DNA from 3 places in the Arthrobacter sp. AIWTK1 genome. Region 3 is predicted to be linked to each of the others. Evidence: riboswitches for the same ligand, from Rfam matches in the RefSeq annotation. Region 3 holds a riboswitch; each other region holds the start of a gene.
What was found. A riboswitch is a leader RNA that binds a small molecule or an ion and turns the genes downstream of it on or off. The one in region 3 is predicted to bind cyclic di-AMP.

Region 1 (4,827 bases), 1.7 Mb from region 3:
CGGCAACCAGATCCACATCGCCGCTGATGACTCCTACACCATCCCGCCAGGGCATGACGCATGGGTCGAAGGAGACGAACCCTTCACGGGTGTCGAGTTCGTCAGCGCCGCCGTGTTCGCCAAGGCCCCGGAATAGCAGACCGGCTGCGGCGGGGCGCCCGGTTCACTGCGCGCTCCCCGTTCACTGCGCCGGGTGAATCCTGTCAATGACGAAATCCCCGCCGGGGATGACGGTGGTTTCATGGCCGTCGTCGAACCGCACCACGTAGGGCGGAGCTCCGTCGGCGCCATGAACCTCAATGATCTGGCCATGCCGCTCCGCGGATCCGACCGTCTTGCCCCGGATTGTGATCCGGTCTCCCTGGGTTGCCTTCATGGCAATCACCTCCAAGCACCAGATTACGAGGGTGCGGGCGGCGAAAACAGGGCCGTTGCGCACTGGCAGTTGGCGGGTGCCGGGCGGGACGTCACGCGGGATCAACCTGCACCTGGCGCCAGCGGGCGCCTGGCAGGATTATTGGGATACTACGGATGACCTTGGCAGAGGACCCAGGGGGAACGGCTATGACGGAGGAAAAGCCCACGAGCTGGTGGGCTACGCTGCCCGGTCTGCTGACCGCCGCCGCCGCGGTGATTACCGCCGTGACGGGGCTGCTGCTCGGCTTGGGGCAGCTGGGGATTTTCGACGCCGGCCGGCCCGCCGCATCGACGGCGGGCGCTTCCGCAAGCGGCCCCGCCCGGCCAGGCGGCGTTGTTCCGCCGTCCGTTACTGCATCCGGCACCGGTAACAGCGCGGAGTGGGCCGTTGCCCTGCCGGCCGGGCGCAACTACAGGGCAGCCGACGTCGAATACGAAATTCTCGACGCCCGTGCGCGCCCTGATGTGTCAGGGAAGGTCGCACTGACTTTCACGCTCAGATGCACCAACCACGGCAGGTACGACATCAACTTTTGGGACGCAGCGTTCAGGCTGAACGTGGGCGGAGTCAGCCATTCCCCCGATTCGGGGCTGAACGAAGTGGTGGGAGGCGATTCAAGCACGTCGGGCGAGGTCCGCTTCACTATCCCTGCGGACACGCGCGCCGCAGTGCTGCGCATCAAATTCGCGCAGGGCGAGAGCACGGTTCAGGTCGGGATGTCGCCGATCTGAACACCGGCCGCCACTCGGCTACAGGAAGGGCCGGTGACCTGCTGCCCCCAAGGCAGCCGATCACCGGCCCTTCCGCCGGGTCTTCCCTCCCGCCGGGGCAGGCCGGGCCGGAGTGCTAGGCTCCGGCCCGGACGAAGGTAACGCCGCCGGTGGCCGTCAGCCACGACAGCGGGTGCGTCACGGTGGCATTGACGCCGTTCATTCCGCCGCTGATCACCTGGCCGTCGCCGATGTAGATGCCCACGTGGCCGGACTGCACCACCATGTCCCCGGGCTGGGGCTCCCCCACCACCGAGCCGTAGTTCATGAACTGCATGGGTCCCAGGTCGCCGACGGGAATGCCTGCGGAGCCAAGTGCCTTCTCCACCATGGCCGTGCAGTCCTGGGTGATGCCCAGTTGCGCATAAGCAGCAGAAACCATGGCGGCATTGACACCGCCGGCGGCCGGGGCAGCGGCGGGAGCCGGTGCGGCTGCCTGTACCTGGACGGAAACGGCGGGAGCCGCCGGGGCGGCAACAGGAGCCGGAGCTGCCGCGGGAGCGGCCGCCTCTGCCGGAGCGGGCTCTGCGACCGGCACTTCCACGGGAGCGGGGGTGGTGCTGACGTCCGGACGTTCGAAACTGATCCGGACGTGGGAGTCTGCGCTGAGCGGGGCACCCACCTGGGCCTTGGCGTCAAGGGCGGACGCCGGAGCCGAGTCGCGTTCCACGGGGGCTTCGGCAGCCTGGGCCGCCATCCCGCTGGACAGGACCAGGCCTGAAGCGGCTGCAATAACCGCGGCCTGGCGGCCGACCCTGCCCCTACCGCCGGTCGTGGTAAACCCGGAGCGCCCCGCAGGCGCGGTGGAGCGATGATGAGCGGACAGTTTGCGTGAAGACATGAGGTAACCTCTCCCGATGCCTGCGAGGTTAGCTGTCGGATTCGGATGGGAGACACCCGGCCGCAGTCGCCTTCCGCTTGGCGGAGGGCTTGCGGCTTCACCCCGAAGGCCTGCACAACTCTGCAGGCCAAAAATGGTTTCCCCGTCCCTGGCGGTCAGTTTCGGTTGGATCCCGGGCCGCGGCAGGGTTAGGCAATCCGCCCGGGAGTGCCCCTATCCGGGATAACGGCACTGTCCCACCGTACGCGGGCCATGCACCGATGTCACATTCAGGTAACGGCGCCACGGGAACCGGGATGCGCTAGCAGGTAGCGGCGGTACTCGGGTACTGCGTTGATCAAAGTCGAGTGTTTTGCCTTGGCGCCGCGAGGCGTAGTCTACGTGCATGTTCTTGCGGGGGGACTCACACGCTTGGAGGCATCATGCGTTGGTCGAATCAGCCTGCCCGCAACCCCGCACGTCACGTAGCGGAACCTCCTGAGCCTGCGCCGGGAGGCCGGCACGGCCGGCGCTGGGTCGCCATCCTGGGCGCTTTGCTGCTGGCCGTCAGCACACTGGTGGGCGTGGCCGGCGCCTCGAAGGCCGCGGGGCCAACCATCGTCAGCCTGACCTTCGACGACGGCCTCGGCAGCCAGTTGGCGGCCGCGCAAGAGCTGAAAGCCCACGGGCTGGTGGGCACTTTCTTCATCACCACTTCCTTTGTAGGCCAGTCCGGTTTCCTCACCCGGGCAAACCTGGACACTCTCGCGGCGGACGGCAACGAAATCGGCGGCCACAGCGTGACGCACCCGGACATGACAACGATCGGCGCAGCGGCCGCCAGCGCGGAGGCCTGCAACAGCAAGACCACCCTTGAAGGCTGGGGCTTCACCGTCCGGAACTTCGCCTACCCCTTTGCGGCGGAGAACGCCACAGCACAATCAGCGGTCCGCGGCTGCGGCTACGCCAGCTCACGGGGCCTGGGCGACATCCGGTCTCCCGCGAGTTGCGCGTCCTGCCCGGTTGCGGAGACGCTGCCGCCGAACAACCCCATGGTCACCAAGGCCCCTGACCAGGTGGCCGCCACCTGGACCCTGGCGGACCTGCAGGCCACCGTCACCAACGCCGAGACGACCGGCGGCTGGCTCCAGCTGACCTTCCACGAGATTGCCAACGGAACGGATCCGTCCCTGTCCATCAGCCCCGCCTTGTTCAAGGAGTTCGTCACGTGGCTGGCTGCGCGGACAGCAAACGGTACGACGTCGGTCCGAACAGTGGCGCAGGCACTGGGCCAGTCCCCCGTGACGTCACCCCCGCCGTCTCCCTCCCCCTCTCCCTCCCCCTCTCCCTCCCCGTCTCCCTCCCCGTCGCCGTCTCCCTCCCCGTCGCCAATCTCGTTTGCTGACGTACCCCAGGGCGCGGCGCTGTACACCGAGGTCAACTGGATGGCCGCCCAAGGCATTTCCGTCGGCTGGCTCGAAAGCGACGGAACACGCACGTTCCGTCCCGGCGTTGCGGCAAGCCGGGACATGATGGCGGCGTTTTTCTATCGGATGAACGGAAGCCCGGCATATTCGCCCGGGGCATCGCCGTTTACGGATGTCACGCCGCAGACTCCCTTCTACAAGGAAATTCTCTGGCTTGCCTCCCGGGGTATTACCACCGGCTGGACCGAGTCCGACGGCTCCAAGACCTTCCGGCCAACACTGGCCGTCAACCGTGACCAGGTCGCCGCATTTGTGTACCGTTTCGCCGGCAGCCCGACCTACACACCGGGGGCATCGCCCTTCGCCGACATTTCCGCGCAAACGGCCTTCTTCAAAGAGATCTCATGGCTGGCGTCACAAGGCATCTCCAACGGCTGGACCGAGGCGGACGGCACGAGGACGTACCGGTCCGCGTTGCCGGTCAACCGTGACCAGGTGGCTGCCTTCCTCTACCGCTACAACAGCGCCTTCCCGGCGTAAGAGCCGGCATGAAGCGGAATATGTAGGTGAAACACTATTGCGTGGCCATCTGCCAGCTGAGCGATCAGCCGCAGGAGGATTTTGACGTCAACACGGAGCTCTTGATCCTAGAGGGCAAGGAACTCCATGTAGCGACGTGGGACGCCGAACCGCGGGACGGCGGCTTTGACATCCTGGTCCTCAACGACCGCGTCAGCGCGCTCGGGTTCATGGTGGTCACCGACTGGGAGTTCCTGGAAGGCAGGGCCTACGCGGTGGTGGAGCGCCGGGCCCGCGGCTGAGGGCCGTCCGACACCGCCAGCACGGCCGCGCGCCTCAGCCAGGGATCAGGATCCCCCGCCCAGCGGTCCAGCACCGCATCCGCCCGCGTCCTTGCCTGCCCTTCCAGCCCCGCAATTAACGGACGGACGACGTCGGCAGCGATCGGGTCCACCAGCTCACCCAGCTGCGCCTCCCGCACAAAGCCCTCGATCCGGGTGAGGTCTGAGTTGTTGAGCAGCGCCACCCGGGACTGCAGCAGCACAACCGCCGCCAGGCGGCGTTCGAAGACTGGCACGGACCACAGCTCGCTGCTGAGCGCGGTGATGTCGTCGTGAACGAGGTCACGATGGCGGCGCAGCATGTCGCGGACGGTCCCCCGCACCGCACCAACCGATGCGCCGTAGTACTGAAGCCGGTCGCCCAGGCGGGCCTGCGCCTCTTCTGCCCTGAGCCAGGAGCTCTCCCGCTGCAGCGCGGCATCCACAAAGTCGCAGGCGTCGGTCACCCGACTATTCTGTCGCAATATTGCGAGCCGCACATGGGCCCCTGCTCACCCACGGCCCGCGAGCGCGTTCCGCGGCAACGTGGGAC
Region 2 (4,827 bases), 160 kb from region 3:
CTGCGGGGCGGTGTCCTGCGTGTGCGATGGATTCCAGGCCTGGCCATTTGCGAGGAAGCTGCCGTGGCCGTGATGTCGGCCGTCAACGAGTTGAGCCACGGACGGTCGTTTCCGATGCTGGTGGACATGGCTGCGACGGCCACCATGAGTCGCGGTGCCCGGCGCGTCTTTGCCAGTCCCAGCACTGTTGCCAGGGTGGCGCTCCTTGGATCGTCCCCGGTGGACCGGGCTCTCGCCAATTTCTTCCTCCGCATTCACTCTCCGGCCGCTCCGACGCGTTACTTCACCTGCCCGGAGGAAGCCATGCGGTGGCTCCGGCTCCTTTAGCCGTCACCTCTAGCCGTCACCGCAGGAGTGGCGCACCCGGTGCGAGTTCCGCCCGCAGGTCCGCAACCGGAATGCGGCCTGTTGCCAGGTCGCGCGCGAGGCGGGGCCCATGCCGCGCAGGTCGGCGAGGGCGGTCTGCATAAGGTCCACGCCGGAGTCGCCACCGTCGGTCCAGTCCACCGGAACCTCGTGCACTCGCAGTCCGCACTTTTCGGCCAGAACCAGCATCTCGGTGTCGAAAAACCAGGCGCTATCCGCCGTGTGCGGCAGGATGTGCCGGGCAACATCTGCACGGATGGCCTTGAAACCGCACTGTGCATCGCTGAAGTGCACACCCATCAGCGCATGCAGCAGGAAGTTGTAGCCGCGGGAGATGAACCCGCGCATGGTTTGCGGGCAACACGGGAAGTTCTTGCCAGCCGGGTTCCAATCGCAAGGTCCGAATGCCCGGACACGAGCGGTGCCACCAGGGGAGCGAGGGCTGCGAGGTCGGTGGAAAGGTTCACATCCATGTATGCCAGTACGGGTGACGGCGAGGCCAGCCACACCGTCCGAAGGGCATTGCCGCGGCCTTTGGAGGCGAGCCTGACCACAGCAACCTCGCGGAACTCCCGGGCCACACGCTCGGCGACCTTGAGCGTGCCGTCAGTGCTGGCATTGTCTGCCACCGTGATCCGGAAGGCGTGCGGAAACGTGCCGGCCAGATAGGAGTGGAGCTGGCGGAGGGAGTGCTCCAGGACCTGTTCCTCGTTGTACACCGGGATGACTACATCGAGGACAGGCACTGTTGTCGCTGAATGCCCGTGGATCGCCGTTGCGATGGGGGCCCGACGTGCGTATCCCGGCCGCGGGAACGTCGGGGCGGGAGAACCCGGCCGGGCGCCGACGGCGGCCCGCGGTTGCGGGTGCAGCAGGGGTCCCGTGGCCAGGTCTGTGGGCGTCATGGTTCAACTATGCTGCCGCCGCATATGAAGGATTTAGGCCAAAGCTGTGTGGCTGCTGTGGGATTTGCCGGGGCACGGAAGCCGGAACGGAAACGACGGCGGTGCTCCCACCGTCATTGGTGGAAGCACCGCCGCCGCGGATCCTGGGTTAGGGTGCCAGAACTTCGCAGACGTCGATCACCCTGCCCGGTCCCGAGTATCGCCTGAGTTCCCTTTGGAAGTCCCCGGTAACGGCGAAGTTGAAGTTGCCCGATACGAGGACCACTCCGGAAACGTCAGGTCCGGTGTTGTCAGTATCAGCGAATGAAAGAAGGTTCCTGCCGGTCGACTTGAATTCGACGCTGGTGGGATCTTCGGCGTTTGGCACGAATTGGATATGTGAGGCGCCAGTGATGACGTAACTCACAGTCTTACCGTTTGCAGTTAGTGTCACATTAAGGTTTGGGGCAATGGAAATGACTCTGTCCCCAGGGATGACGATGTCCTTTACCCGGCCAGTCACGGTGGCCTCGATGTCGAAGCCACCGGCAGCTTGGCCGCAATGAAAGATGTATTCGGTTTGAAGCGGTGGCTGCGGCGGCGAAGATTGACGCCAGGACGGCCGTCGGAACTAACCATTTTTTCATTGTTGTGCTCCCTGCATCTTGATGACGGCGCTGGGGCCGGCAGCCGCTTGGAAGACGATTGAAAGCGGCGGCGACCAAGAGTCACTCCTCGACCTTGTGAAAACCTTGTGGCGGCGAAACGGAGCACGAAGGTTCCCGGACGCAGCGAAGGCCCCGAATCCGGGTGGATTCGGGGCCTCCGCTGTTGCGAACCAAGATGGCTACAGGTGCCGGCTTAGTACCAGTTGTTGGCGTAGTGGAAGTCCAGGGCGCCGCAGGGGGAGCCGTAGCGTTCCTTCACGTAGTTCAAGCCCCAGTTGATCTGGGTGCGGAAGTTGGTCAGGTAGTCGGACCCGGCGCTGGCCATCTTTTCGGCCGGCAGCGACTGGACAATGCCGTACGCGCCACTGCTGGCGTTCGTGGCGGTGGTCTTCCAATCCGATTCCTTGGTCCAGAGCGTGGTGAGGCACTGCATCTGGTCAGCCGCCCAGCCGTACGTGCCCAGCTGCGAGGCAGCATATGCCTGGGCAGCTGCGGGATCGTCAACGGCGACGGGCGGTGCCGGGGCAGGAGCCGGTTCGGGGGCGGCTGCAGGTGCCGGTGCGGGGGCCGCTGCAGGTGCTTCCGGTGCCTTCTCCGCCGGCTTCTCCTCCGACGACTGCGCGGTCACGCTGACAGAGGCCGGTGCGGGCATGGCGGAAACGAGGATCTTTTCGAACGCGAGCCTCGATTCGGCGTCGGCCGTTGTCGCTGTGTTTCCTGAACCCGTTGCCGATGTTGCGGGGGCTACGGGTTCGGAAGCCTGGCCGGCGGCGCCGACGCCAATCAGCACGGCGCAGGCGGTGGCCACTACGGCGGCACGGCGGCCGGAGCCCTGCAGGCCGGCAGTGAACCGGGACAGCGGGGACGCCGTGGCGGCTGGTTCAGCACGGTGGCGTGAATGGTGCGCAGGCGCTGCGGACTTGTGGGAAGCGGGCTCAGGACGTACTTCTGGCGTGGATTTAGTCATGGTTGCCTCTCGATGCCGGCGGAGTTAGCTGTCGGGTTCGGATGAGGTCATCCGGCCGCACGGAACTTCACGTGTCGGCTTCACCCCAAGGGCGGCAATGCAGAATGCCCGGAGACCTGGGTCCCCCGCCTCTGCCTGATCATGAGGAAATCCGGGTAGCGGCAGAGTTTGGCGTCCATCCGGATATGCGGCCGGAACGGTGGCCGCACTCTAAAAACCGTACAGGAGTCCGGCGCTTAAGTCACATTTAGGTAACGAGGATCACGACGACGGCGCGTTGGCTTGCGCGTGCGCTGAACCTCTCACCCCAAACCGAAGTCGCTAAGCGTCCGGCGATTCCCCCGGAAGGCGCAGTGCGAACTCAGTACGTCCCGGGCGGGAGTTCACTTCCACGGTTCCGCCGTGCGCCTCCACGATCGACTGCACAATCGACAGGCCCAGGCCGCTTGTCCCCTCGGCTGCGGCGGCCCCGGCAGCGCCCCAACGCGCAGCGGATCCAGCCGGGCTGGTGCGGGCAGCGTCCGCCCTGGCAAAGCGTGCAAACACCCGGTCCACGAACTCCGGCGGAATCCCAGCACCGTTGTCCGTCACGGTTACCACGGCGCTGCCGTCGGCCGAGCGCATCACTCCGGTGACCACGGTGGTGCCCGGCTCCGTATGCTTGCGTGCGTTGGAGAGCAGGTTGGCCAGCACTTGGTGCAGCTGCTTGGCATCGCCGCGCACCACCACGGGCTCTTCGGGCAGTTCGAGCTGCCAGATGCGGTCCGGCGCCATGACCTTTTCGTCGCTGACGGTTTCCACTGCGAGCTGCGTCAGGTCCACGTCGCTGATCTTCAGCGGCTGGCCTTCGTCGAGCCGGGCCAGCAGGAGGAGGTCCTCCACCAGGGTGGTCATCCGTTCGGACTGGCTCTGCACCCTGGCGAGTGACTTCTTGCCGTCGGGGGTGAAGTCCTCGGTCATCCGCATCAGCTCCGTGTAGCCGCGGATAGCCGTGAGCGGCGTGCGCAGCTCGTGCGAGGCGTCGGCCACGAACTGGCGCACTTTGGTCTCGCTCTGCTGCCGGGCCTCCAGTGCCTTGGAGACGTTGTCCAGCATCAGGTTGAGGGCGTGGCCCACGCTGCCCACTTCAGTTCCAGGATGCGCGTTCGACGGCGGGACGCGGACTGCGAGGGCCACCTCACCGGCGTCGAGCGGCAGTTGCGAAACCTGCGTGGCGACTTCGGACAGCTGCTCGAGGGGTTTCATGGTGCGTCGGATCAGCACTGTTCCGGCAAGCCCGATCAGGACGAGGCCGCCCATCGAGACGATCACCATCGTCCAGACCAAAGAGCTGAGCGTGTTCTGTTTTTCGTTGAGGGGAAGTCCGGTGACAACCACGTCCCCGTACGGCGCCTCCACCGCCACCAGGCGGTAGGAGCCGGTGGACAGGGCCCGATCGACGGGTGTTCCGTCGTGCTGGAGTGCCAAGAGGATCTGGTTGTCCTCGGGGGAGAGGGACGCCACGGTGGCGTCTTTGGCGAGGAACCCGGCGCTGCTGACATTCCCGTTGTCAATGCGCGCGATGAGCGTCCCGACTCCTTGGCCCGGGCCTTCGAACCCGTCCTGCCTGCCGGACGGGTTGCTGGGCCGTGGCCGTCCTGCCTCGTTCGATAGCCGTGAGGCCTGCCCCAGCCGTTCATCGAGCTGCCTGGTCAGGAAGGAATCCATGGAGGCATAGCTGAAGAGGCCAATGGCGCCGCAGATGGCCACCAGCAGCGCCATGGCCACCAGGACCAGCCGGGTGCGCAGGTGCCACGTCGAAGGGTCGAGCCAGCGGCGGCGGTCTTTGCGGATTTCCCCGGAGAGTGTGGGCACCGCTCAATCCGCCGGTTTGATGACGTAGCCCGCTCCGCGGACGGTGTGGATCATGGGCGGGTGCGTGGCATCCACCTTCTTGCGCAGG
Region 3 (4,827 bases):
GACGGTAACAGTCCGCACGTCAAGCCTAGCAAGGAGGGCGAAGACTGATGCCCCCACAAGCCCCCCGCTCTTTTCCATTTCGCCCACGGACCGTTGTAGCGCAGCCGTGCTATAAAAGCCTGCGAGTGGCTGTTTGCGGCCGTCCGGGGAGACGGCCATGACTCCCTCCGACTCCGGGCGGCCGGGGCGGTCGTCCGCGAGGGCGGTCCTCAGGGCGCCGACCGCCTGATCCGCTTTGGGCATGTCGCAGGCCAGGACCAGCGTCATCGCCGCCCTCAGCGGACCGCGCGCACGGCCCAAAGCCTCCAGGCCTGCGGCAATGGCCGCGGCGGGGCCCGCGTAAGCTGGCTCCTCCCGGCAGGTCAGGACTCCCGCCGGCAGTTCACCGGGATCCGGGCCAACTACGACGGCGGCGCCCGCGCCGGCAGCCGCCGTGAGCGACCGCGACAGGAGGGTGGCGCCGTCGTACACCAACTGGGACTTGGGCACGCCACCGAGGCGGGACGACCGCCCGCCGGCCAGGATCAAGGCATCAAACTCCACAGGGCCAGCCTAGCCATTGAGGCCGCCCTGCGCAGAGGTGACGCCTTAGGCGGCGGATTCGGGTAGCAGGAAAGGGTCCCACGCGGGCGTGGGCTTTTCCAACTCTTTAATCTGCCACATCGTGCCGTGCGGAGGCGCGGGCACGAACCTGAGCTTCCAGCCCATCTCGGCCGGCGTGTGGTCGCCCTTCACGTTGTTGCACCGAAGGCAGGCGGCCACCAGGTTTTCCCAGGAGTCCGCGCCGCCTCTCGATTTCGGGTGGACGTGGTCAATGGTGTGTGCTGCCTTACCGCAATAGGCGCACCGGTGGCCGTCACGGCGCAGGACGCCCCGGCGGCTCACGGCGGTGGCGGTGTTGTACCGCGGCCGGATGTAACGGTTCAGGAGAATCACGGACGGACGGCCCAGGATTTCCTGCGGCCCGACGACAGGATCGTCGCCTTCGGCCACCACGCTAGCTTTTCCGGTCAGCACAAGAACCAGCGCCCGGCGGAAGGTCACAACCGCCAGCGGTTCATATCCAGCATTAAGAACGAGAGTGCGCATGCACATACCTCTTCACGGCCGCACCCGTCAGGGGCTCGAGGGCCGGCTGCCCTCTGCTTGTCCGGGCTATGAATCGACAACACAAGAGTAAACACTCAAGTGGCCGATCACCGAATCGGGCCAATACCATACAGTCCGTGTCGGCAAAAATTCACCTGCCGGAAACGCAGAAGAACCCCTGCCCGGAGGCAGGGGTTCTTCTGGCAAACGTTAGCCGGGGCTTTAGCCGCCGACGCGGATGAAGACCGGGCCGGAGCCGACGTTGACGCTGAACAGTGAGGTGGTTCCACCGTTCCAGCCACCGTGCACGGCCTGGCCGTTGCCGACGTATACGGCGATGTGGGCCATGCCCATGCCGCCGTTCTCGTAGTAAGCAAGGTCGCCCGGCTGTGCCTCGGCGGCACTCACGGTGCGGCCCAGGGACAGGTACCCTGCCGGCCAGCCGTGGTAGTTGATGCCCACGGCAGCAAGTGCGTTGGTGGCAAGGGCGGTGCAGTCCTGGGCAACGCCGAGCTGGGCATAAGCCGCAGCTGCGATCGAAGCGCCGTTTCCGCTGGCAACGGCGGGGGCGGCCGGTGCTGCGGGAGCAGCCGGAGCGGATACGGTCTCGGCGACGGCAACCGGAGCGGCCGCGGGAGCAGCTTCCTGAACCTCAACGACGGGCTTGGGAGCCTCAACGACCGGAGCCGGGGAGGTGGAAACAGCCGGCTTCTCGAAGGAGATGGCGATGCTGGAGGCAGCCGAGATGTTGGCCGGAGCGGAAGACTGTACTTCCAGGGTGGAAGCAGAGGTTGCTTCGCGCTGAACGTTGGTGTCGGCAGCGTTGGCTGCGATACCGCTCGTCAGGACCAGGCCGGAGGCAGCAGCGATAACCGCAGCCTGGCGACCCATGCCGCCGGCGTTGTCGCCGACAGCCTTGGCAATGACAGCAAGCGAGTTGGTTTTGGTAACCTCGGCGCGGTGCCGTGCGATGGCACGTGTAGTCATTAGTTCTCTCTTTCGTTTTCCTCAGACTGCATGGCAGGCCGCGGTTTTTGGACGCTCCGGCATCTTGGGGGTAAGCCGGAACGGCCCGAACAGGGTTTTTTAGCGAAGTACGCGCGCTTCAGCGATGGGAAGCGCGGCGTGTTTTAGCGAAGCGTGTAGAACGCGGAGGTGCCCGTGGCGGACACCGCGTGCAGGAGGGTGCCCTGCGAGGGGTTCAGCGCGCTGATCATCATGCCGTTGCCGACGTAGATGCCAACATGTGCGCCACCGTTTTGCATGACCAAGTCGCCCGGCGCCGGAGTGGCGGTGGGCTTCATGGCGGTCCATGCATTGGTACGGGGGATGCTGATGCCGGCCTGCGCGTAAACCCACTGGGTGAAGCCTGAGCAGTCCCAGCCGCCGGGAGTGGTTCCACCCCAGACGTACGGACTGCCAATGCCCGTGTAAGCGATAGCAGCGAGGCCCGATGCTGCGGCTGAGGAAGCGGCGTCGGCAAGCTTGCCTGCCTTGGCTTCTCCGTCAGCTTCAGTGGAGGTCTCGCTGGCATCTGCACCGGTGGACTGTGCCCGAACGGTTTCAACCTTGGGCGCTGCCATCGTGGTCACTGCCGGACGCTCGAAGGAAACAGTCGCTGTGGGTTCTGCAGTTACGGCCAGCTGTGCTGACTGTGAGCCGGACTCCGTCGAAGCGGAAACGCCCAGGTTGGTATCGGCGGCATTTGCCGGCATCCCAACGCTGAGGATCAATCCGGAAGCAGCTGCGATGACAGCCGCCTGGCGACCTACGGTCCCGGCGTTGGCAGTAACAGCCCTGGACACGGAGTTCAACGGGTTCGTACGAACCGTTTGCGCACGGTGGCGCGCAGAATTGTGACGTGTAGACACGAAGGTAGCCTCTCCCAATGCCTACGAGGTGAGCTGTCGGATTCGGATGGGAGTCACCCGGCCGCTCGGCTTCCTGGGAAGCGTTGCGACTTAACCCCAAGGTCTTCTTGCGAAGACCAAAATTGGTTCCCCCGCCTCTGCCAGACGATGTCATGCGAACGGACCTTGAGCGGTGGCAGAGTTAGGCAATCCACTCAAGAGCGCCAACTTCGGAAAAGTTGGCGTGCTCTAAACGGTACAGGAATTCCGAACGAATGTCACATTCAGATCACGGCATGTCACAGGAATGCGAGAGTGACCCATCGTTTGGATCAGAGCCAGCCGAGCGGGTCGACGACTTCGCCGTTGACCATTACTTCGAAATGGAGGTGGCAGCCGGTAGAGGCTCCAGTGGTCCCGCTGAGCGCCACGACGTCGCCGCGGCTGACCTTCTGGCCTACCTGGACGCTGGACGACGAGAGGTGGTTGTACGTGGTTTCCAGGCCGTTGCCGTGGTCGAGCACCACGCGGTTACCGCCGCCGTAGGGGTGCCAGCCGGAGAAGGTCACGGTTCCACTGGCAGCAGCGAAGACGCTGGTGCCGCACTGGGCCGCGTAGTCCTGGCCGCGGTGGAACTCGCCGGCTCCGCCCGTGATGGGGCTGACCCGGAAACCGAAGGGTGAAGCGGTGACCATCTGTTCCAGCGGCGCCCCCAGGCTGCCGGTGGACGCCGCACGGGTGATCGTTCCCGCTGACTGGGCGCTCAGGAGTTGCTTGAGCTTGCCGTCGGGATCCCCCTTGGTGGCTACGGTGGTCCGGTTGAAGTCGATTTTGGCGCTGGCGGCAGCGGAGACCTCCGGCTGCGCCGCGACTGCTGCGGCAGCGGGGTTTCCCGTGTCTGCCGTGGATGTCATGGGTCCAGTGGACGGCACGGTCACGGTGAGGACCAGTCCGGTGGCCGCCAGAGCAATGCCGGCTTTCTGACCCACGCCGCTGGCGGCAGCAAACTCGGTCACCTGGCTGAACAGGCTCCGGCGTCGCCGGGCATCGCGGTGTGCATCGCGCGGCCTGACCGTCATAACGGCTTCGGCCACGGGGTACTCCGAAGCGGGACCGGTCGCCCTGCGGCGGCCCCTGACGGTCTGCGTGGTCAAGAAATATCCTCTCTGGATAGCCTGCGAAGTTAGCTGTCGGATTCGGGTCAGAGAGATCACAGACCCGGCCCGCCAATGCAAGGCATCCGACACAGGGGTGTCCCTAAGGAATCCTTCGTCGGAAGTGGCTTGCCGCTGACGGACTTCACCCCAAGACCGTTTGATAACGGCCGATGGTGGTTCCCCCGCCTCTGCCAGGAGGTGATTCGTACGCTGATCCGCTGGCAGAGCTCGGCTTCGGATCAGGTAACGCTTTAGTATCGGCGCTAGTCCTCAACTATAGGTGATTAACCAGCGCGGTAATAATTCCGTTATCTTCGTCTCAGCCCGGTTGTAGGTGGTCCTACGAGTTGGGCGGTTAGCTGACGGTAACAAACACGTGGGCCGCAACTTCGGGCGGCAGTTCCAAGGCGCCTTCGATCTCGGGCACGCGCACCGAGATGTACTCGCCCACACGCTCCAGCGCGAGGGTTGCGCCCGGGCGGATCCCGCCTTCGTCGAGCTGCACCAGAAGCTCCGGCTCAACCTGGATCGGCTCGGCCAGCCGGCTGACAGTGACGCGGGAGTCGGCCCCGTATGCGCTCATGGCGTCGAGGAGGTTCACCACGCCGTCGGTGAACGCGGGGGCGGGCTGGCCGCCGAGGGCTGCCAGGCCGGGAATGGGATTGCCGTAGGGGGAAACCGTGGGGTGGTCCAGTAGTTCGAAGATGCGCCGCTCCACGCGTTCGCTCATG

Region 1: another riboswitch for cyclic di-AMP. It lies ahead of AC1MDG_RS11725 (NlpC/P60 family protein); the one in region 3 lies ahead of AC1MDG_RS04110 (C40 family peptidase).
Region 2: another riboswitch for cyclic di-AMP. It lies ahead of AC1MDG_RS03440 (aggregation-promoting factor C-terminal-like domain-containing protein); the one in region 3 lies ahead of AC1MDG_RS04110 (C40 family peptidase).

What each region holds. Positions count from the first base shown of each region.
Region 1 is NZ_CM155287.1:2,560,695-2,565,521, forward strand. Features, by position in the region: gene AC1MDG_RS11710 (cupin domain-containing protein) at 1-136, shown strand, start outside; gene AC1MDG_RS11715 (DUF1918 domain-containing protein) at 182-376, opposite strand; gene AC1MDG_RS11720 (hypothetical protein) at 565-1,149, shown strand; gene AC1MDG_RS11725 (NlpC/P60 family protein) at 1,265-2,029, opposite strand; cyclic di-AMP (ydaO/yuaA leader) riboswitch at 2,033-2,206, opposite strand; gene AC1MDG_RS11730 (polysaccharide deacetylase family protein) at 2,452-3,975, shown strand; gene AC1MDG_RS11735 (hypothetical protein) at 4,002-4,256, shown strand; gene AC1MDG_RS11740 (DNA alkylation repair protein) at 4,223-4,741, opposite strand.
Region 2 is NZ_CM155287.1:709,779-714,605, forward strand. Features, by position in the region: gene AC1MDG_RS03420 (DUF7793 family protein) at 1-327, shown strand, start outside; gene AC1MDG_RS03425 (glycosyltransferase family protein) at 337-714, opposite strand; gene AC1MDG_RS03430 (glycosyltransferase) at 666-1,271, opposite strand; gene AC1MDG_RS03435 (hypothetical protein) at 1,420-1,638, opposite strand; gene AC1MDG_RS03440 (aggregation-promoting factor C-terminal-like domain-containing protein) at 2,112-2,885, opposite strand; cyclic di-AMP (ydaO/yuaA leader) riboswitch at 2,885-3,059, opposite strand; gene AC1MDG_RS03445 (HAMP domain-containing sensor histidine kinase) at 3,207-4,739, opposite strand; gene AC1MDG_RS03450 (response regulator transcription factor) at 4,743-4,827, opposite strand, start outside.
Region 3 is NZ_CM155287.1:872,602-877,428, reverse strand. Features, by position in the region: gene mobA (molybdenum cofactor guanylyltransferase) at 1-543, opposite strand, end outside; gene AC1MDG_RS04120 (HNH endonuclease) at 589-1,089, opposite strand; gene AC1MDG_RS04115 (NlpC/P60 family protein) at 1,312-2,076, opposite strand; gene AC1MDG_RS04110 (C40 family peptidase) at 2,220-2,804, opposite strand; cyclic di-AMP (ydaO/yuaA leader) riboswitch at 2,965-3,123, opposite strand; gene AC1MDG_RS04105 (M23 family metallopeptidase) at 3,272-4,093, opposite strand; cyclic di-AMP (ydaO/yuaA leader) riboswitch at 4,097-4,310, opposite strand; gene AC1MDG_RS04100 (iron-dependent transcriptional repressor DtxR) at 4,452-4,827, opposite strand, start outside.